DNA from 2 places in the Streptococcus sp. 27098_8_91 genome. Region 1 is predicted to be linked to the other one. Evidence: predicted binding sites of a transcription regulator. Region 1 holds the regulator's gene; the other holds the start of a gene.

Evidence for each region. The regulator Rex, encoded in region 1, represses fermentation and respiration genes when NADH is low (regulators of the CRP and FNR family bind a similar motif). The targets are predictions, from matches to a motif close to TTGTGAANTANTTCACAA.
Region 2: the regulator Rex is predicted to act here: its motif matches at 2,940-2,957, upstream of adhE (bifunctional acetaldehyde-CoA/alcohol dehydrogenase).

Annotation. Positions count from the first base shown of each region.
Region 1 is NZ_JAPVZN010000002.1:189,286-200,137, reverse strand. It holds gene O3611_RS02840 (O-acetylhomoserine aminocarboxypropyltransferase/cysteine synthase family protein) at 1-269, shown strand, start outside; gene radC (DNA repair protein RadC) at 333-1,013, shown strand; gene O3611_RS02830 (gamma-glutamyl-gamma-aminobutyrate hydrolase family protein) at 1,037-1,726, opposite strand; gene O3611_RS02825 (redox-sensing transcriptional repressor Rex) at 1,742-2,383, opposite strand; gene O3611_RS02820 (DUF4649 family protein) at 2,465-2,680, opposite strand; gene O3611_RS02815 (DUF1831 domain-containing protein) at 2,690-3,037, opposite strand; gene O3611_RS02810 (cysteine desulfurase family protein) at 3,042-4,157, opposite strand; gene O3611_RS02805 (ribose-phosphate diphosphokinase) at 4,173-5,117, opposite strand; gene O3611_RS02800 (CYTH domain-containing protein) at 5,242-5,811, opposite strand; gene O3611_RS02795 (GTP pyrophosphokinase family protein) at 5,946-6,617, shown strand; gene O3611_RS02790 (NAD kinase) at 6,601-7,419, shown strand; gene O3611_RS02785 (RluA family pseudouridine synthase) at 7,416-8,315, shown strand; gene pta (phosphate acetyltransferase) at 8,331-9,305, shown strand; gene O3611_RS02775 (YjjG family noncanonical pyrimidine nucleotidase) at 9,557-10,249, shown strand; gene O3611_RS02770 (uracil-DNA glycosylase) at 10,311-10,852, shown strand, end outside.
Region 2 is NZ_JAPVZN010000005.1:5,306-16,157, forward strand. It holds gene adhE (bifunctional acetaldehyde-CoA/alcohol dehydrogenase) at 253-2,904, opposite strand; gene O3611_RS05535 (MORN repeat-containing protein) at 3,205-3,618, opposite strand; gene O3611_RS05540 (low molecular weight protein-tyrosine-phosphatase) at 3,593-4,048, opposite strand; gene yajC (preprotein translocase subunit YajC) at 4,097-4,417, opposite strand; gene tkt (transketolase) at 4,533-6,509, opposite strand; gene ulaG (L-ascorbate 6-phosphate lactonase) at 6,624-7,715, opposite strand; gene O3611_RS05560 (transcription antiterminator) at 7,832-9,505, opposite strand; gene O3611_RS05565 (L-ribulose-5-phosphate 4-epimerase) at 9,672-10,379, opposite strand; gene O3611_RS05570 (L-ribulose-5-phosphate 3-epimerase) at 10,381-10,852, opposite strand, start outside.

The sequences.
Region 1 (10,852 bases):
GTGTTGGTTCAATCTTTACTTTCCACGTTAAAGGTGGAGAAGCAGAAGCACGTAAGGTGATTGACAACTTGGAAATCTTTTCAAACTTAGCCAATGTAGCAGATGCTAAATCATTGGTAGTTCATCCAGCAACTACCACTCATGCCCAGTTGTCTGACTCAGATCTAGAAGCAGCAGGGGTAACTAAAAATCAAATCCGTCTATCAATTGGTCTTGAAAATGTTGATGATTTGATTGAAGATTTGCGTTTTGCTCTTGAAAAAATCTAAAAATAACTAGTTTTTATCGAATTATAAATCCTTCTCACGAATAATAAAGTGAGGAGGATTTTTATGTATAGTATTTCATTTCAAGAAGATTCACTCTTGCCAAGAGAACGGCTGGTGACAGAAGGAGTGGGAGCTCTGAGCAATCAGGAATTACTAGCTATTTTACTCAGAACGGGGACACGTCAATCTACCGTTTTTGAAATCGCTCAAAAAGTATTGAATCAATTAAGTTGCTTAACTGATTTGAAAAAAATGACCCTACAAGAACTACAGGGATTATCAGGTATCGGTAGAGTGAAAGCTATTGAATTGCAAGCCATGATTGAACTGGGCCATCGTATTCATAAACAAGAAACCATTGAGGCAGAGAGTATTCTCAGTAGTCAAAAGTTGGCTAAAAAGATGCAAGCTGAGCTGGGAGATAAAAAACAAGAGCACCTGGTGGCGCTCTATCTGAATACACAAAATCAAATCATTCATCAGCAAACCATTTTTATCGGTTCAGCTACTAGAAGTATTGCTGAACCACGGGAAATTCTCCACTATGCTTTAAAGCATATGGCAACATCTGTGATACTGGTTCATAATCATCCATCTGGTGCTGTCATGCCGAGTAGAAATGATGACCATGTTACGAAGCTTGTCAAAGAAGCATGCGAATTAATGGGTTTGGTCTTATTGGATCATCTTATCGTCTCACATTCCGATTATTTTAGTTACCGTGAGAAGACGGATCTGGTATAAAAAACCTGTATATGATACAGGTTTTACAATTCATTGATGACATAGTCGAAAAGTGTTTTATCTTTGGGACGATTTTCAAAGAGAAATTCTGGATGCCATTGAACACCGAGGTAAGGGAAACCATCCGTTGTTGTAACAGCCTCGATAATTCCATCTTTAGGATCATGAGCTACAACCTTGAGATTTGGAGCTAGGTCCTTAATACTCTGATGGTGGAAAGAGTTGATATGGGAGATTTCTCCATAGATATCTCGAAGAATAGTATCAGGCTCGGTGACTAAACGTTGAGTTGTATACTCGGCTGAAGTATCCTGCCAATGGTCTTCAATATCTTGATAAAGAGTTCCTCCCATAGCCACATTAAAGAGCTGGGTGCCTCGACAAACAGAAAAAATCGGTTTCTTCTGTTTAATGGCTTCTTTTATAAGAGCTAGCTCAAAAATATCTCTCTGAAGGTGGTAGTCATCGCTATCGATCGTTTTAGATTCACCATAGAACTTTGGATCGACATTTTGTCCACCAGTTAAAATGAGTTTATCAATCAAGCCAATGTAGTAACTGGCCATTTCTTGATCACCAATTGGTAGGATAATGGGAATTCCCCCAGCTTCCTTGACTCCTTCAACAAAGCCCTTTGCAGCATAGCTCATCATCAGCTCATCATCAGGATGAGCTTTTTCGTTTCCTGTAATCCCAATAACTGGTTTTTTCATAAATGCTTTCGCTTTCTAATCCTCTTTTCTCATGAAATAGAGGAGAGTTTGCAATTCACTAGTTAAATCCACATATTGAGCCACCACATCTTTTGGTAGTTGGAGATGAACGGGTGAAAAGCTTAAAATTCCTTTAATACCTGCTTCTACAAGGAGATTAGCTACTTCTTGTGACTTGACACTCGGTACAGTTAAGATTGCAGTTTTAACATCTGCATTCTTTATTTTATCCTTGATTTGGGAAATTCCATAAATTGGGATTCCATCAGGGGTTTTCGTCCCAACTTCAGGATGATCATCCAAATCAAAAGCCATAATGATTTTCATTTTGTTTCGTTCGTGGAAACGGTAGTGAAGGAGTGCATGCCCCATATTACCAATACCCACCAACATAACATTTGTAATAGAATTATCATTTAGAAGATCAGCAAAAAACGTCATTAGTTTTTTGACATCGTAGCCAAATCCACGGCGACCAAGTTCACCAAAGTAGGAAAAATCTCGTCTAACAGTAGCAGAGTCAATACCAATGGCCTCGGCAATTTGTTTTGAGTTGGCTCTTTCAATTTTTTCTGCATGAAACCTTTTAAAGATACGATAATAAAGAGAAAGTCTCTTTGCTGTTGCTTTTGGAATAGCAGACTGTTTTTCTTTCACAAAATCACAACCTTTCTAAATACTATTTTATAGAAAGATTGTGAAAAAATCAACAAAAATAAGAAAAAACTAAGAAAAATCTTAGCTTATCTTTGTAAAATCATAGTGAGATAGAAAACGATAGAGATTTCCCAGAAGCCCCTGATAGATTTCTTTTCCATTATAGGTCAGAGAAGTAATAACAGTAGTATCTGGAAGAGTCACACAGCCTGAAAGTGATAGCATGAGTGCTTCATAATCTTCGTATTCTAAAACGCGATCGACTTGATAGGTATCTTTGTAAATTAATCGAAACATGATTGCCTTCTATCTTTCGCTTTTAGTAAAGACATCACGTTCAACAAGACTATCCATCAAGAAGTAAAATTTCTCTTGGTGGATATGAGTTTCTTCTGACTTAAAGATATCGACTAAACGTAGACCAAATTTATCAGTGATGTTGATTTTTGCACCTGTTAAGTCTTTGTTGATGATAATCTTAAGTTGGAAACCTTCCCCACTATTTGGAACTTTTTCAAGAAGACGCGTTAGTTCATAGTTACCAACCTTAGTTTCAAAAAAAGTGTTATCTTTTAGAGTGAACTTTTTGACGGTTGGGCTAAGTGTGTAATTATAACGGCAATTTTTAAGACTAATGGTTTTTTCGAATGCCATTGAGTTAACCTCCAATGATTTCTTTTAGAGTTTGTGCGAGAGTGATTATTTCTTGCTCTGTATTTTGAGGTGAAATGCTGATGCGAACGGATTCGTGTAAGCGAGGAGAGTCTTCACCGTAGAAAGCCTGAAGAACATGACTAACCTGAACGACACCTGCGGTACAAGCAGAGCCAGTTGAAATAGAAATACCTTCAAGATCTAGACGAAGGAGTAGTAGATCATTACGTTGACCTGGGAATCCAATATTAAGGACATAAGGTAGCTGGTCTTTTCCTTGGTTGAGGTAATAGTCTGTTCCAGCAATTTCCTTTAAGAATGTTTCTTTTAGTTTTTGAACCTTTTTAAAGTTTTGTTCTTGGTTTTCAAGATCATCCTTTAAAGCTGCTACCATTCCCACAATGGCAGGAAGATTTTCTGTTCCTGCTCTTTTTTTCTGCTCTTGATCGCCACCATGAAGGTAGGAGTCAAAATCTGTAGATGCAGCATAGAGAAAACCAACTCCTTTTGGACCATAAAATTTGTGTGCAGAAGCGCTAAGAAAATCAATTCCCAATTTTTCGGGAAGAATCTCTAATTTACCAACTGCCTGAACCGCATCGACATGATAGACGGCTGGATGATTTTTTAGAACTTCCCCAATTTCAGCAATAGGTAAAAGTGTACCAGTTTCATTGTTTGCAAACATAGTAGAAACAAGAATGGTATCTTCACGCAGTGCATTTTTGACCTGGTCTGCAGTAATTTCTTGATTTTCAGGCTGTAAAATAGTCACTTCAAAACCGAAATTTTCAACCAAGTATTTGATGGGTTCTAGAACAGCATGGTGCTCAATCGCAGTAGTGATAATGTGCTTTCCACGATTTTGATGGCGAAGGCAGTAGCCGATGATAGCAGTATTATTGCTTTCAGTACCACCAGTGGTAAAGAATATATGTTGTGGCTTTGTTCCTAGTAAACTTGCTAGTTCTTGACGAGCTTCTCGTAATAGTTTACCTGCTTGGCGCCCATGTCCATGAATACTAGAAGGGTTGCCATAAGTTTCTTGCATGACTTGAGTCATTGCTGAGATAGCTACTGAAGACATCGGAGTCGTTGCAGCATTATCCAAATAAATCAAAAACTCACCTAATTTCTATTTAAATAGTGGACTAACTGGTTTTCTTTCGTGAATACGAACCATAGCATCACCAATCAATTCGCTAGCAGTGATGTATTGCACGTTTTTAGGTTTTCTACTTTCTGTCAAAACAGAATCTGTAACCAAGATTTCCTTAATATTTGTTGCATCTAATAACTCTGCAGCACCGTTAACGAATAGTCCATGACTTGAAACCGCGTAGATTTCAGTAGCACCATCGCGTTCCAAAATTTTAGCAGCTTCAGAGAAGGTACGGCCAGTGTTCAGAATGTCATCGATTAAGATTGCTTTCTTACCTTCAACCTCCCCGATAATGTAACCTTGGCTACGTTCAGAATCATCTTGTGCATAATCAATGATAGCAATCGGAGCATCAAGATATTCTGCAAGACTACGCGCACGTTTTACACCAGAGTTTTTAGGACTAACAACAACCACATCTGAACCAGTTAAACCTTTATCGCAGTAATGTTTTGCAAAAAGTGGGATAGTATAGAGGTTATCTACAGGAATGTCAAAGAATCCTTGAACCTGAACGGCATGGAGGTCAAGAGTCAATACACGACTAACTCCAGCTTTGACCAGCATATTTGCAACCAGTTTTGCAGTAAGTGGTTCGCGTGAAGAAGCGATACGGTCTTGGCGAGCGTAGCCGAAGTATGGAAGTACAACGTTAATGGTATTTGCACTAGCGCGAACACAAGCATCAACCATAATCAAGAGTTCCATCAAGTGGTTATTTACTGGATAACTAGTTGATTGGATGATATAAACATCATATCCACGAACACTTTCTTCGATGTTAACTTGGATTTCACCATCTGAAAATTGGCGTGAAGATACTTTTCCAAGTGGAACACCTGCAGCATCTGCGATTCTTTGAGCAATTTCCTGGTTGGAAGATAGTGCGAAAAGTTTCATGTTTTTTGTATCTGACATCGATAAACCGTCCTCTTTAAACTAAGTGAATCGCTGTAGTGAAACACTTTTAGTGATAAATGCTCTCTACAACAGATTCTATTATTTTTCATCCCTTTTATTTTATCAAAAAAAGAAGATTATTTCAGTATTTTTTCATATTTTCTATAAAACGAACCAATTTTGAAGGAGCTTTTTTGTAATGGATTTCATTGGCTTGTAAAAATTCTTGGAAATCAAGACTACCTTGGTTGCCATCTTCCACTTCTAATTCAAGCTCATAGTCAACAATATCAAAGTATTGGCTTTGATCAAGTGCCATGAGTCCGATCGGAGTTTGCTTTTCGTAGCGAACAGTAGTTAGGCAACCTAAAACTACCCAGCCATTGGTTGAAAGTCCACGGCTAGTCAATTCGTCAAGAATCATTCCTTGTGGAAGTTTACATTCTTTAAGACAATGGTTTGCTTCCTCAAGGCTGAGACCTTGATTATACTCCATATTTCCGACTTTTTGTGGGATTTTTATGGTCAATTCAGCGCTATTTTCAAAAGTACGAATGCGCATAGCGATTTTATGTTGGCGAAGGTAAAAATCAGGCGTGTCTAGGTAGTAATTTCTTTGTGTAATAGGTGTGACTCCTGAAAAGTGCTCCTGCAATCTTTGATATTCATCCTTGTTTAGAAGTGTTTTCATTTCAATTTCTAAATGTTTCATTTTTTTTACTTTTTCCTTATCTTTGAAAGCGATTGTATGGTATAATAAGCATTGTATTTATTGTATAAGATTTTTCCTAGAAAATCAAAAACTAGATAAATCGAAGTGTATAGAGAATTGGATGAAAAAGATATATGATTACAGAATGGGAAGAATTTTTAGATCCTTACATTCAGGCTGTCGGAGAGCTGAAGATAAAACTCCGAGGTATTCGAAAACAATACCGCAAACAAAATAAACATTCTCCAATTGAGTTTGTAACTGGTCGAGTCAAACCGATCGAAAGTATAAAAGAAAAAATGGCTCGTCGAGGGATTGGATACGATACGTTGGAACAGGACTTGCAAGATATTGCAGGTTTACGCGTCATGGTTCAATTTGTAGATGACGTGAGCGAGGTTGTTGCCATCCTTCGTAAGAGGCAAGATATGAGAGTGGTACAAGAACGTGACTACATTACTCATCGAAAGGCTTCAGGCTATCGTTCTTACCATTTGATTATTGAGTATACAGTTGATACGATCAATGGGGCAAGAACGATTCTGGTGGAGATTCAGATTCGTACTTTGGCTATGAATTTCTGGGCTACCATCGAGCATTCTCTCAATTATAAATATCAAGGGGATTTTCCAGAAGAAATTAAGAAACGCTTGGAAATCACAGCAAGAATCTCTCACCAATTGGATGAAGAAATGAGTAAAATTCGTGATGATATCCAGGAAGCACAGGCACTCTTTGATCCATTGCATAGAAAGTTAAATGACGGGGTAGGTAATAGTGACGATACCGATGAAGAATACAGGTAAACGAATCGATCTAATCGCTAATCGCAAACCTCAAAGTCAACGAGTCTTATATGAATTAAGAGATCGACTAAAAAAGAATAACTTTATATTAAATGATAAACATCCCGATATCGTGATTTCCATAGGTGGGGATGGGATGCTTTTGTCTGCTTTTCACAAGTATGAAGACCAGCTGGATAAGGTTCGCTTCGTTGGTGTTCACACAGGTCATTTAGGTTTCTATACGGATTACCGTGATTTTGAACTAGATCAACTGCTTACTAATTTACAGTTGGATACTGGGGCTCGTGTGTCTTATCCACTGTTAAATGTAAAGATATTTTTGGAAAATGGAGAAGTGAAAATTTTCCGTGCCTTGAACGAAGCAAGCATTCGGAGAACTGACAGAACCATGGTAGCGGATGTTGTCATCAATCATGTACCCTTTGAACGCTTTCGGGGAGATGGTTTGACCGTCTCGACACCAACTGGTAGTACAGCTTATAATAAATCTCTTGGGGGGGCTGTATTACATCACACTATCGAAGCTCTACAATTGACAGAGATTGCAAGTTTGAACAATCGTGTCTATAGGACTCTCGGTTCGTCAATCATTGTACCTAAGAAGGATAAGATTGAGTTGATACCGACTCGCAATGACTATCATACCATTTCAGTTGACAATAGTGTTTACTCCTTCCGTAATATTGAGCGAATAGAGTACCAGATTGACCACCACAAGATCCACTTTGTCGCAACTCCAAGTCATACCAGTTTTTGGAATCGTGTCAAAGATGCCTTTATTGGTGAGGTGGATGAATGAGATTTGAGTTCATTGCTGACGAACACATCAAGGTAAAGACCTTTTTAAAAAAGCATGAAGTCTCTAAAGGTTTGCTAGCCAAAATCAAGTTTCGAGGTGGAGATATTCGCGTAAACGGTCATCCACAAAATGCAACCTATCTCTTGGATATAGGAGATGTGGTTGTCATCGACATTCCTCCTGAGGAAGGTTTCGAGACACTGGAAGCAATAGATTATCCACTGGATATTCTGTTTGAAGATGATCATTTCTTGATTTTAAACAAACCCTTTGGTGTGGCCTCGATTCCTAGTGTCAATCATTCCAATACCATTGCTAACTTTATCAAGGGCTACTATGTGAAACAGAACTATGAAAATCAGCAGGTTCACATTGTAACCAGACTAGATCGAGATACTTCGGGTCTCATGCTTTTTGCTAAACATGGTTATGCTCATGCTAGACTAGACAAGCAGTTGCAAAAGAAAGCCATTGAAAAGCGCTATTTTGCACTCGTTAAAGGAGATGGTTTTCTGGAACCTCAAGGTGAAATCATTGCCCCGATTGCCCGTGATGAAGATTCAATCATTACTAGACGAGTGGCAAAAGGTGGTAAATATGCCCATACTTCCTATCGAATAGTGCAGTCTTATGGCAATATTCATCTAGTTGATATTCGACTACATACGGGAAGGACACACCAGATTCGTGTTCATTTCTCCCATATCGGTTTCCCTTTGCTTGGCGATGATCTCTATGGTGGTAGTCTTGAACATGGCATAGAGCGTCAAGCTCTGCATTGCCATTACTTATCGTTTTATCATCCTTTTCTTGAAGGGCAGTTGGAGATGGAAAGTCCACTGCCGGATGATTTCAACACCCTTATTACTCAGTTATCAAATAATAATTTATCTTAAAAGGAGTAAAAACTCATGGAAGTTTTTGAAAGTTTAAAAGCCAACCTAGTTGGTAAAAATGCACGTATTGTCTTGCCTGAAGGTGAAGAACCACGTATTCTTCAAGCAACAAAACGCATCGTAAAAGAAACAGAAGTTATTCCTGTCCTACTAGGAAACCCTGACAAAATTAAAATCTATCTTGAAATCGAAGGAATTATGGATGGTTATGAAGTGATTGATCCTGCACACTACCCTCAATTCGAAGACATGGTAGCATCACTTGTAGAACGTCGTAAAGGAAAAATGACTGAAGAGGAAGCGAGAGAAGTGCTCATCAATGACGTTAACTATTTTGGTGTTATGTTGGTATACATGGGCTTAGTCGATGGTATGGTTTCAGGAGCTATTCACTCTACTGCGGCAACTGTTCGCCCAGCTCTTCAAATTATCAAGACTCGTCCGAATGTTAGCCGTACTTCAGGTGCCTTCCTCATGGTTCGTGGTACTGAACGTTACCTCTTTGGTGACTGTGCCATCAATATCAATCCTGATGCTGAAGCTTTGGCAGAGATTGCGATTAACTCTGCAATTACAGCTAAAATGTTCGGTATCGAACCAAAAATTGCTATGCTAAGCTATTCAACTAAAGGTTCTGGTTTTGGTGAAAGCGTAGATAAAGTTGTTGAAGCAACTAAGATTGCTCATGATCTTCGTCCTGACCTTGAAATTGATGGGGAATTGCAATTTGATGCTGCCTTCGTTCCAGAAACAGCTGCTCTTAAGGCACCAGGAAGCAAGGTTGCTGGACAAGCAAACGTCTTTATCTTCCCAGGTATCGAAGCAGGAAATATTGGCTACAAGATGGCAGAACGTCTCGGTGGCTTTGCAGCAGTTGGTCCAGTATTGCAAGGTTTGAACAAACCAGTTAATGACCTTTCTCGTGGATGTAACTCAGATGACGTCTTCAAACTTACACTAATCACAGCAGCACAAGCTGTACACCAGTAAAATACAAGATAGCTCCTTTTCTGTTAAAGGAGCTTTTCAATAGGAAGAATTCAAACTGGTTATTAAAAGGTGATAGGAATATCGGCTTTTGTTAATACTCGGTGAAGTTTATAGATCAAACCTATAGATACCCAAAGAATTGGTTGGAAACATAGTCAATACTGCCAGTTCTATAGAAATTAGCTTCTGCAATCTTTTGAATGACTATTTATTTTTTTACTCACTTAATGTTCAGAAAGGAGTATTTTAATTTGAAATATAAGTATTTACTTTTCGACCTCGACCACACTTTGCTTGATTTTGATGCTGCTGAGGATGTGGCTTTAGACTTTCTACTCGCTGAAGAAGGAGTTGAGGATATCCAAACTTACAAAGATTATTATGTGCCCATGAACAAAGCCCTTTGGAAGGATTTGGAGCAAAAGAAAATCAGTAAACAAGAGCTCGTTAACACGCGCTTTTCTCGTTTATTTGCTCATTTTGGACAGGAAAAAGACGGTAGTTTTCTAGCCCAGCGTTACCAATTTTACCTCGCTCAACTGGGACAAACTTTTTCAGGCGCTCATGAACTTTTGGACAGTCTCATTGAGCGTGATTATGAGCTGTATGCTGCGACAAATGGGATAACTGCTATTCAAACGAGTCGTTTGGCTCAATCAGGTCTGGCTCCCTATTTCAATCAAGTATTTATCTCTGAACAGTTGCAAACACAAAAGCCTGATGCTCTCTTTTATGAAAAAATTGGTCAGCAGATTGCTGGATTTAGCAAAGCAAAGGCGCTGATGATTGGAGATTCTCTAACCGCCGATATCCAAGGTGGCAATAATTCTGAGATTGACACTATCTGGTACAATCCTCATCACCTCGAAAATCACACACAAGACCGGCCGACTTACGAAGTCCATTCTTATCAAGACTTGCTGGATTGCTTAGATAAACTGTAAAAAGTGGTTTCCATAGCCACTTTTTGCTATAATAGAGGCAGTAAAAACGAAGGAGTCGGCTATGGAACACTCGTCTTGGCATGCTTTGATTAAGGAGCAATTACCTGAAGGTTATTTTGCGAAAATCAATCAGTTTATGGAGCAGGTCTATGCTCAGGGAACTGTTTATCCACCTAAGAAAAAGGTTTTTCAGGCTCTCTTGACTACACCGCTTGAAGAAGTTAAGGTGGTGATTTTAGGGCAAGACCCCTATCACGGGCCAGGTCAAGCGCAGGGCTTGAGTTTTTCTGTTCCTGACTCTATCCCAGCTCCGCCATCCTTGCAAAATATCTTGAAGGAATTGTCAGATGACATTGGTGTTAAGAAATCCCATGATTTGACGGCTTGGGCTGAGCAAGGAGTCTTACTTCTCAATGCTTGCTTGACTGTTCCTGCTGGACAGGCCAATGGTCATGCTGGTCAAATATGGGAGCCTTTTACTGATGCTGTGATTCAGGTGGTCAATCATCTAGATAGACCAGTGGTCTTTGTACTATGGGGAGCTTACGCACGTAAGAAGAAGTCCTTAATTACCAATCCTCATCACTTGATTATCGAATCAGC
Region 2 (10,852 bases), on a different contig from region 1:
TGAAAATCATGAAAATTTTATTGTGAAAAGAGTAACTTGAATCACTACAAATCACCTTTCAACATACCTATTATATAACTATTTGAGTTTAATTGCAAGCGCTGGCCTTGTTTTTCTGATAAGCTTTGATAATATTTTCATTTCTTTACTTAGCCTTGCAGCCTACTCCAATTCTATGCATTTCTTAATAAAAAATATATTCTCTAATCATAAAAAAACCGAGGTTTACCCTCGGTTTTGGCTGATAATCAATTATTTACGGCGTCCTGGTCTTTCTTTGTAACCATAGTAAGCATCTTCGATGATTTCTTGCATATGGTCAACCATTGGAAGACGTGGGTTTGCAGGTGAACATTGGTCTTCATAAGCAAGGAAGGCCAATTCACGTGAATGTTCTTTCCATTCTTTTTCGTCAACACCTTGTGCTTTGAAGTTCATTTCGATACCTACGCGCTCACCGAGTTCGTAAACAGCTTTTGCGAAAGATTCAACCCCTTCTTCTGGTGTAGAAGCTGGAAGTCCAAGCATACGAGCGATATCTTGATATTTCTCGTCTGCACGGTAGTAGTTGTACTTAGGCCATGTAGCTGTCTTAGCTGGGCGAGTACCATTGTAACGGATAACGTATGGAAGCAAGATTGCATTTGTACGACCATGGATTGTGTGGAATTGCGCACCAATCTTATGGGCCATTGAGTGAGAAATACCTAGGAAGGCATTCGCAAAGGCCATACCAGCGATTGTTGAAGCGTTATGCATTTTCTCACGTGAGTGGAAGTCTGCATTCTTAACTGAGCTTTCAAGGTTTTCGAATACGAGTTTGATCGCTTGAAGAGCAAGACCGTCAGTGTAGTCGCTAGCCATTTGTGATACGTAAGCTTCAGTCGCGTGAGTCAATACGTCCATACCAGTGTCAGCAGCAACAAATCCAGGAACTGTCAATACCAAGGCAGGGTCTACGATTGCCACAGTTGGTGTCAATGAGTAGTCAGCGATTGGGTATTTACGGTTGTTTGCTTTATCAGAGATAACGGCAAATGGAGTTACTTCAGATCCTGTACCAGATGTAGTTGGGATCGCGATGAATTTAGTCTTCTTACCAAGCAATGGGAATTTGAAGGCACGTTTACGGATATCCATGAATTTTTGTACAAGGTCACGGAAGTCCACTTCTGGTTGCTCATAGAAGAGCCACATTACTTTAGCAGCATCCATTGGTGAACCACCACCAAGAGCGATGATTGTATCTGGTTTGAAAGAGCGCATAATCTCAGTACCACGTTCAACTGTAGTGATATCTGGATCTGGTTCTACATCTGCAAAGATTTGGTAAACAACCTTATTGCGACGAAGGTCAAGTTGTTCGATGATACGATCAAGGAAGCCAAGCTCTACCATAGCGTGGTCAGTAACGATCATGACACGCTCAACGTCACGACATTTTTGAAGGTATTGAATTGAATCACGTTCAAAGTATGTTTTTGAAGGAAGTTTCATCCATTGCATGTTATTTCTCCGTCTTCCGACTTTTTTGATATTCAAGAGGTTAATGGCGCTAACGTTATCCCCAACTGAGTTACGTCCGTAAGAACCACATCCGAGTGTCAATGATGGCAAGAAGGCATTATAAACGTCCCCGATACCACCGAAAGTAGAAGGTGAGTTACAGATAACACGAATAGCTTTAACAGCTTTACCAAATTCTTTAGTCAATTCTTCATCAGCAGTATGGATGGCAGCTGAGTGTCCAAGACCGTTAAATTCAACCATTTGACGAGCTTTAGCAATACCATCTTCACGGCTTTCAGATTTCAAAACTGCGATAACTGGTGACAATTTTTCACGAGTCAATGGCTCGTTTTCACCAACTTCTTTACATTCTGCAGCAAGAATGTTTGTTCCTTCTGGAACAGTAAATCCTGCTTGTTCTGCAATCCAAGTTGCTGGTTTACCAACGATGTCAGCGTTCAATTTTGCACCAGCACAGTTTTTGCTATTTGCTTTCACGCCGAAGCAGAACTCTTCAAGAAGTGCTTTTTCTTTTTTGTTTACAAAGTAAGTATGGTAAGATTTGAACTCTGCTACAAATTCATCGTAAATTTCTTTATCAATGATAACCGCTTGTTCAGATGCACAGACCATACCATTGTCAAATGATTTAGACATTACGATATCGTGAGCAGCTTGGCGGATGTTAGCTGATTTTTCAACATAAGCTGGAACGTTTCCGGCACCTACCCCAAGAGCTGGTTTACCACATGAGTATGCCGCTTTAACCATGGCATTACCACCTGTTGCAAGGATTGTTGCAATACCTTCGTGGTTCATCAATGCACTAGTTGCTTCCATAGATGGTTCAGTAATCCACTGTACACAGTTTTCAGGAGCACCCGCTTTAATCGCTGCGTCACGCACGATTTGAGCTGCATGAGCTGATGATTCTTGAGCTGATGGGTGGAATGCAAAGACAATAGGATTACGAGTCTTCAATGAAATCAACGCTTTAAAGATTGCTGTTGAAGTAGGGTTTGTTGTTGGAGTGATACCACAAACAACACCAACTGGTTCAGCGATAAGAGTCAATCCTGTTACATCATCTTCTTCGATAACACCAACTGTTTTAGTGTGGCGCATGTTGTTTACTACGTGCTCACAAGCAAATAGGTTTTTAGTTGCTTTATCTTCAAATACTCCACGTCCTGTTTCTTCAAAGGCATGTAAAGCCAATTCTCCGTGAGCATCAAGTGCTGCAACTGAAGCTTTTGCTACGATATAATCGACTTGATCTTGGTCAAGTTTACGCATTTCTTCAAGGGCAACTAAAGCTTTTTGCACCAAACCATCGACATGCTTTTCAGCAGCGAGTTTCTTTTCTTCTGGTGTTACAGTTTTTTTATCAGCCATATTTTCCTCCATAGCTTTCAAGGATTGTAAGTCCTTTGTTAATTTTTTCACAAGTTTATTATAACTCTTTTTTAAACGTTTGTAAACAGTTTCATAGATATTTCACAAACTTTTTTTATTTGTTTGTGAAAATAATTTCAAACATACCCGCACATGCACTTTTTCACTTAAAGTTTGTGAATTATTCCGTAAAAGTTTTATTTTTCACAAACTTAGTTGTAAAACAGTCTTGTAAGCCGTTTTTATTTCCATGTAAGCGCTTTCTTAGACTCTGGAAGAATACCTCCTTCTAGGAGGAGGTTATTGTGCTTGTTGAAATAAACCTTGTTTGAAATCCCCTTCATAGACTACTTCTTGTTCGGTAGTCAGTTTTCCTTTTCCTTCAGCTTGGCCATTTACAAAGTCTCCCTCATATACCCAACCTGCTTTAGCTTGGTAGGTACCTTTACCATTGAAGGCACCATTGCTAAATTCTCCAGTATAGGTATCACCGTTTGAGAAGGTAACAGTGCCCTGACCATTCATCTTACCACGAACTAGGCTCCCGTCATAAATAATAGCATCGTTATCAAGCTTAAGAACGCCCTGTTTTGGAAGATTAGTCAGAAATACGAGACCTGCACAGACAACAATGACGATCACTGTCGCAATTTCTAAACGGGGACGTGTTAAATAGACACTATATTTTTCATAGAGTTTTTTTAAATTTTCCATGTTCACTCTCATTTTCTAAGCGACTTAACCAAGCCTGGCAACCAGTTAAAACTCGGTCATAAGTTTCTTCAAAATCACCTGTATACCAGGGATCTGGAACGCTTTCAGATGCAAAAGGCTGTATCTTATATTGTTGATCCTGTGGACACATCTGATGCAAATCAGCGAGATTAGACTCATCCATCCCAATGATATAGTCAAAATACTCAAAATCTTTTTTAGAAATTTGTTGGGAAGTTTTCGAAGTATCATAAGGAACGCCATGACTTCGAAAGATGCCTTGTGTCCCTTTGTGGATTGGATTACCGTGTTCCCAGGAAGAAGTCGCTCGACTTTGAATCTCATATTTATCGGTCAGGAATTTCATTACAAATTCCGCCATAGGACTACGACAAATATTGCCAAGACAGACAAAGACAACTTTTTTCATCATTGTTCCTCTCATTTATAGAAAAACGGGAATGCATTCCACCCCGTTTTATTCTTCAATAGCACTGCCTTCTTCGATAACTGCACCTTCAGGTGTGACAGCTTCTTTGGCTGGCAAAACTGTTCTAATTGCACCTAATTCGAAAGTCAAGTATACTCCGTCTACATCAAGTACAATCGTTTTGTTTTCAGTATCAACTTCGTCGACTGTACCGTAGAGACCACCGATAGTGATTACTTCGTAGCCTTTTTGAAGTTTGTTGAGGCTCTCCATACGTTTTTCAGCTTGTTTCTTTTGAGAACGTTGCATGAAAAACATCAAGCCAAACATCAAAACAAGCATAATCAAGAATGTTAAATTCCCACCCATTATTTTTTCTCCTTTGTAATTCAGATAAAACTACTATATCAAATTTCACTTGTTTTTACAAGATTGCACCTTGATTTTAGGTCAATAAAAAACCAGAGCAAATGCCCTGATTTTCTTATTTCAAGTTGTTTACAAGTTCTACTAAGTTTTCAACTGTAAATCCATATTCTGCTAAAACTTTTGGTGCTGGTGCAGACGCTCCAAAGGTATCAATACCAAGAACTGCTCCATCAAGACCAACGTATTTATACCAGTTTTGAGTTGCTCCCATTTCGACTGCTACACGGCGACGAACTGCATTTGGTAAGATTTCTTCTTTGTAGGCTTCATCCTGTGCGTCAAAAACATCTGTAGATGGCATGCTGACTACGCGAACTTTTCCACCTTGACTTGCCAATTCTTTAGCAGCTGCAACAGCCAGATTAACCTCTGAACCTGTTGCAATCAAGATAGTGTCAAAATCAGTTGCATTTTCATAGACAACATAAGCACCTTTCGCAACCTTGTCAAAGTCTGTTCCTTCTTCAACAGTCAAGTTTTGACGAGTCAAGACAAGAACAGTTGGTGTTTTCTCGCTCTTCACTGCTTGATACCAAGCTGCTTGAGTTTCACGCGCATCTGCTGGACGGAAAACATTGAGGTTTGGAATCGCACGAAGACCTGCCAAGTGCTCAATTGGTTCATGAGTTGGACCATCTTCTCCGACTGCGATTGAATCGTGGGTGAAGACATAAGTTACAGGAAGACCTTGTAGAGCTGACAATCGAACCGCTGCCTTAAGATAGTCTGAGAATACGAAGAATGTTCCACCATAAACACGAAGTCCACCGTGAAGAGCCATTCCGTTCAAGACAGTACCCATTGCAAATTCACGAACACCAAACTGGATGTTACGATTTAAGCGATTTGCATCATCTTGAAGTCCATCCGTTTTGATGTAAGTCATATTTGAATGTGCAAGGTCAGCTGATCCGCCAAGGAAGGTTGGCAATTTAGCAGCCACTACATTTAAAGCATCCTGACTTGAGTTACGAGTTGCTTGAGAGAAACCATTTTCTAAAGCTGGGAAGTCTTCTGGAGTCAATTCAACTGGATCGCGTCCTTCGATAATTGCTTCCACTTCTGCAGCAAGTTCTGGATGAGCTTCTTTGTAATCTGCGACTAATTTTGTCCATGATTCATAGGCTGATGCTCCACGGTCTGCAACATTTTCTTTGAAATCATCATAAACTTCTGCTGGGATTTCAAATGGTTCATAGTTCCAACCAAGTGCCTGGCGAGTTGCTGCAGTTTCGTCTGCACCAAGAGGAGCACCGTGTACGGCATTAGTCCCTTGTTTGTTTGGAGAACCATATCCAATAACAGTTTTCACTTCGATCAAAGATGGTTTGCCTGAAGCCTTAGCTTCTTCAATAGCAGCATGAATAGCTTCTAAATCTGTTCCATCTTCTACCAAGGCTGTATGCCAACCGTAGGCATTGTAACGATCGCGAACACTTTCTGTGAATGAATCTTTTGTCTCACCATCCAAGTTGATATCATTTGAATCATAAAGAACAACCAACTTGTCTAGTTTTTGCAAGCCTGCATAAGAAGCAGCTTCACTTGAGACACCTTCCATCAAGTCACCATCTCCACAGATAACGTAAGTATAGTGGTCAAAGATGTTATAACCTTCACGGTTGTACTTAGCTGCAAGGAAACGTTCTGCTTGTGCAAAACCTGTCGCAGTCGCAATCCCTTGTCCTAGAGGACCTGTTGTTGCATCAACCCCTGCTGTATGACCAAATTCTGGGTGACCTGGAGTTTTAGAGCCCCATTGACGGAAGTTCTTCACTTCATCCATACTCACATCTTCAAAACCAGAAAGGTGGAGAAGGGCATAAAGAAGCATTGATCCGTGACCAGCTGAAAGAATGAAACGGTCGCGGTTAATCCAGTTTGGTTGAGCTGGATTGATACGAAGTTCTTTAGTGAATAGGCTGTATGCCATCGGTGCAGCTCCCATAACCACCCCTGGGTGACCTGAGTTGGCTTTATTGATAGCGTCAATACCTAGAAAACGAATCGCATTAACAGATAGATTTGACATAGAATTTCCTTTCTCTTTGAGGTGATAGGTCTATCACATATTCTATTTGTACTATTATATGAAAATTATCCGTATCGTGCAACATACGGATAACCTCCAGAAAAAATTTTTATATTAAAGCAAGGCTTTGAATTGGATATTTGAGTCTTGTTCGAAGCAGTCATCAAAACCACGTGGGTGATGATATTCTATTAAGTGTTGGTCTTGAGGATAAGTGTATTTACCACCAACTTCCCAGATAAATGGATGGAAATCGTATTGCAAGCGATCTTTTCTCATTTTCCAAAGTTCTAGGATTTCATTGGTAGAAGCCATGAAGTTAGACCAGATATCATAGTGAACTGGGATAATGACTTTGGCACGTAGATTTTCTGCCATGCGAAGAAGGTCGATAGAAGTCATTTTATCTTGGATACCTACTGGGTTTTCACCATAGTTATTCAAAGCAACATCAATTTTGAAGTCTTTACCATGTTTCGCAAAGTAGTTTGAGAAGTGAGAATCCGCACCATGATAGATGGTTCCACCTGGTGTTTCAAAGACATAGTTAACAGCCTTTTGAGCCATTTCTTCATCTGTAACAGCCAACCCAGCAAGTTCACCACCTGTTTCGTCAGCTCCATTTACTGGTAGAGTTACCAAGCAAGTACGGTCAAATGATTCTACTGCATGAATCTTCATGTCTTTTAGTTCGATAGTATCACCTGGCTTCACAACGATGATTCGTTCTTTTGGAACACCCCAGCCTTCCCAGATTCGACCACAATGGTAAGGACCGATAAACTTAACATGCTCTAACTTAGGATTGTTGAGAATCGCTGCAGCTGTGTATGGGTCGATATGGTCACTGTGGAAGTGTGAAACCAAGTAGTAATCTAGTTCGTTAATTGCAAATGGATCAATAACCATTGGTTGAACACGCAAGTTTGGTTGCAATTTACGAACACCTGCCATATTTGCCATTTGGTGTCCACGAACCATATCTTTCACTTTTTTGGTTGATTTTCCACGGTTTGACCAAAGGTCCATGACAACGTTAGCACCACCTGGTGTCTTAATCCAAGTACCACAGTTACCTAGCCACCACATGGCAAAGTTGCCTTCAGGCACGACTTCTTCTTCGATTTCTTCGTTCAACCATGTTCCCCACTCTGGGAAAGTAGCTAAAATCCATGATTCTCTTGTAATTTCTTTTACGTTTGGCATTTGAAATCCTCCATATTTTGTTCAAGTTTTCATTTCATACTTAGTATAACACCGACCGAAATATTAAAAAAGACCAAGAAAAACACAGGTTTGTGTTCATCATTGGACTGTGATATTTATGATTCATCTAAAAAAGCTTGTATGACTAATTCTTGGTTGATTAAGAGTTGAATTTCTTCCTGTAATTTTGCTGCAACGTGTTTATCAGATATATAGGTGCCGATAATGGTTGATAGATTGTCCTTGAAGGTTCGACCGTCTTTTCTAAGGACCTTATTCTTCATAAAGTCTGTTATGCGTAAAATATCTTCTGCCTCAAGTATAGGATTTACCTTTAATACAGGGAAGCGACTCTCAAGTTCATCGTTTGTTGTGATCAGTAAATCAACCTGAGTAATATCCTCCACGCTTTTGAACTGCTCAGTGGTAAAGACTGCCCCAATCTGTTCGTTTGGAAGATAGAAGCGACATTGTTTAAGTAAGAGTTTAGAAACGCCCACACCTTCATCACACACAATATAAATCTTCTTGGTATTGTTTTGAATCGATGGAGTATACTTTAAAAATCCTCCAACGTGAATGGTCAGATAGGCAATCTCATCATCCGTCAATCGAATCTGCCAGGCTTCTTCTAGCACTTCAGCACATTTTTTTGTAATTACGAAAAGCTCACTATACTTGGAACGAATCTGCCTAGTTAAAGGATTTTTTGAGAAGATCCCATAATTTTTTCTAAATAGTAGAGCCTTACAATGAATCACGAGATTCCTCAACAAGTCTTCTTTCTGTTCAATCTCCATTCTGGTTTGGGATTCAAAATACCAAATAAACTCTTCTAAAGCCATTCTCAAATGCTGAAAATCTTTACTTTCTGCATGGATGTCTCGATCTTTTCGATAGGATAACAAAAGAATGGCTAACAGAGATCTATCTAATTCTGAAAATGAGATTCCAAATGTTTCAAACAAGCGTTCTCCTAGTTTCTTAGACACCTGGTATTCTATCCTCTTTCGAATCAATGAAAATTCTTGATCAATTTCTTGATGTTTATCTTGATTTCGAGTAACGGTATCACACCCTAGTAGAAGATAGGGAAGAACCTGTAACATAAATGTGACTTCGTGATGGTTTATTTTTTTCCCCAAATCTTGCTCAACCAACGGAACCTGTTTTTTGAGAAATTGATTGATCTCATCGGAAAGAAGCATCTCACCGTCTAATCGTTCCTTGATCTTTTCCTCTAAAATAGCAACAAAGGCTGGATTTTCTTCCATAAAGATATGATAGAGAAGGGATTGAAGATACTGGATTTTATTTAGAGGATGTGCATTTAGATAGTAACCGCGAGATTTACTAACTTGAAGCGTTACTTGATACTGCTCTAGTGTCAGCTGGTAACGAATAGTATTTAAATCATTTAGGACCGTATTTCGAGAGACTTCTGTTAATTCCATGAGTTTTTCAAGCGTGATTCTCTCTTTGGAAATACCAATCAGAAGGAGCATCAGCTGCATCCGCTCGTTGGCACTCATGATGTAATCATAAGAATCAACTTCGTCTAATAATTGACGACAAGCTTCTCTTTGTTCATCGGTCAAGTAAATACCAATCCGAGGCAGACTGATGATATGCAAATTCTCATCATCCAAAGCATCATTGATTTTATCAATGTGATAGTAGATTTTTCTTCGAGATTGAGCTAGATCTTTCGAAATCGTCATAATCGTTTTGGACGTTTCTTGATCCATCAAATATTGAAGCAAGTCACAGCTCGCCTTATCTAAAACCATAATTCATACTCCTATATTTGTCAATCGCTTCCAAAACAACTTTATAATGGTATCACATTCGTACAGACTTTGCAATTATATGCTGTAAACTCCTAACAGTGGATACTTACAACTACAAAAGCGAGGCTTGGATCGAAAGGTCCTAGCCTCTTTTCAATTCAATTTCTTATTTTTTTTGACCGTAATAAGCATTTGGTCCATGTTTACGTTGGTAGTGTTTTTCTAGGATGTACCGAGGAGCAGGTTCAACTCTTGGATTGATTTGCTCTGTAAAGCGATTCATCTTAGATACTTCCTCTAGTACAACAGAGTGATAGACAGCATTCTCTGGGTTTTTGCCCCAGGTGAATGGACCGTGATTACGTACGACAATCCCTGGTACTTCAACAGGGTTGAGACCACGACGTTCAAACTCTTCTACGATAACCAGGCCAGTATCTTTTTCATAGGCCACTTCTACTTCATCCTTAGTCAAACTACGAGCGCAAGGGATTGAACCGTAGAAGTAGTCTGCATGGGTTGTTCCGTAGAAAGGAATATCACGACCTGCCTGAGCCCAACCAACGGCTTCAGTCGAATGGGTATGGACCACACTAGCAATCTCTGGCCAAGCCTTATATAACTGCACATGAGTTGGAAGATCAGAAGATGGTCTTAAATCTCCTTCTAGAACCTTGCCATCCAGGTCAGTTACCACCATATTTTCAGGTGTCAATTCGTCATAATCTACACCTGATGGTTTGATAACAATGACACCGAGTTCGCGATTGACTTCCGATACATTGCCCCAGGTAAATTTAACAAGTCCATGTTTTGGCAATGATTGATTGGCATCACAGACTCGTTTACGCATATCATTAATTACTTGATTCATCTTACATCAGACCTGCTTTCTTAATAAGTGGGTAGAGAAAGGCTTGGGCCTCTTGAATGGCTGCGCGTGTCTCTTCTACAGTTTCACAATTTTCAGACCACATTTCGATTAGGAAAGGTCCATTATAATTAGTTTGTTTTAAAATATCGAAAGCTTCTTCCCATTTGACACAACCTTGCCCAAAAGGTACATCTCGGAACTGGCCCTTTGAACTTTCTGTCACTGCATAAGTATCCTTGAGATGGAGAGCTGCGATGGCATGATGGCCGAGATAAAACTCACTGTAGACATCATTATGCCATGCAGACACATTACCAATATCTGGATAGACAAAGAGGTAGGGAGAGTCAATCTCTTTTTCTACAGCCAAGTATTTTTCGATGCTATTGATGAAAGGATCATCCATAATTTCGATGGCAAGTACCACCTGAGCTTCTTCTGCCCAGTCACAAGCTTTTCTCAAATTTTTAATA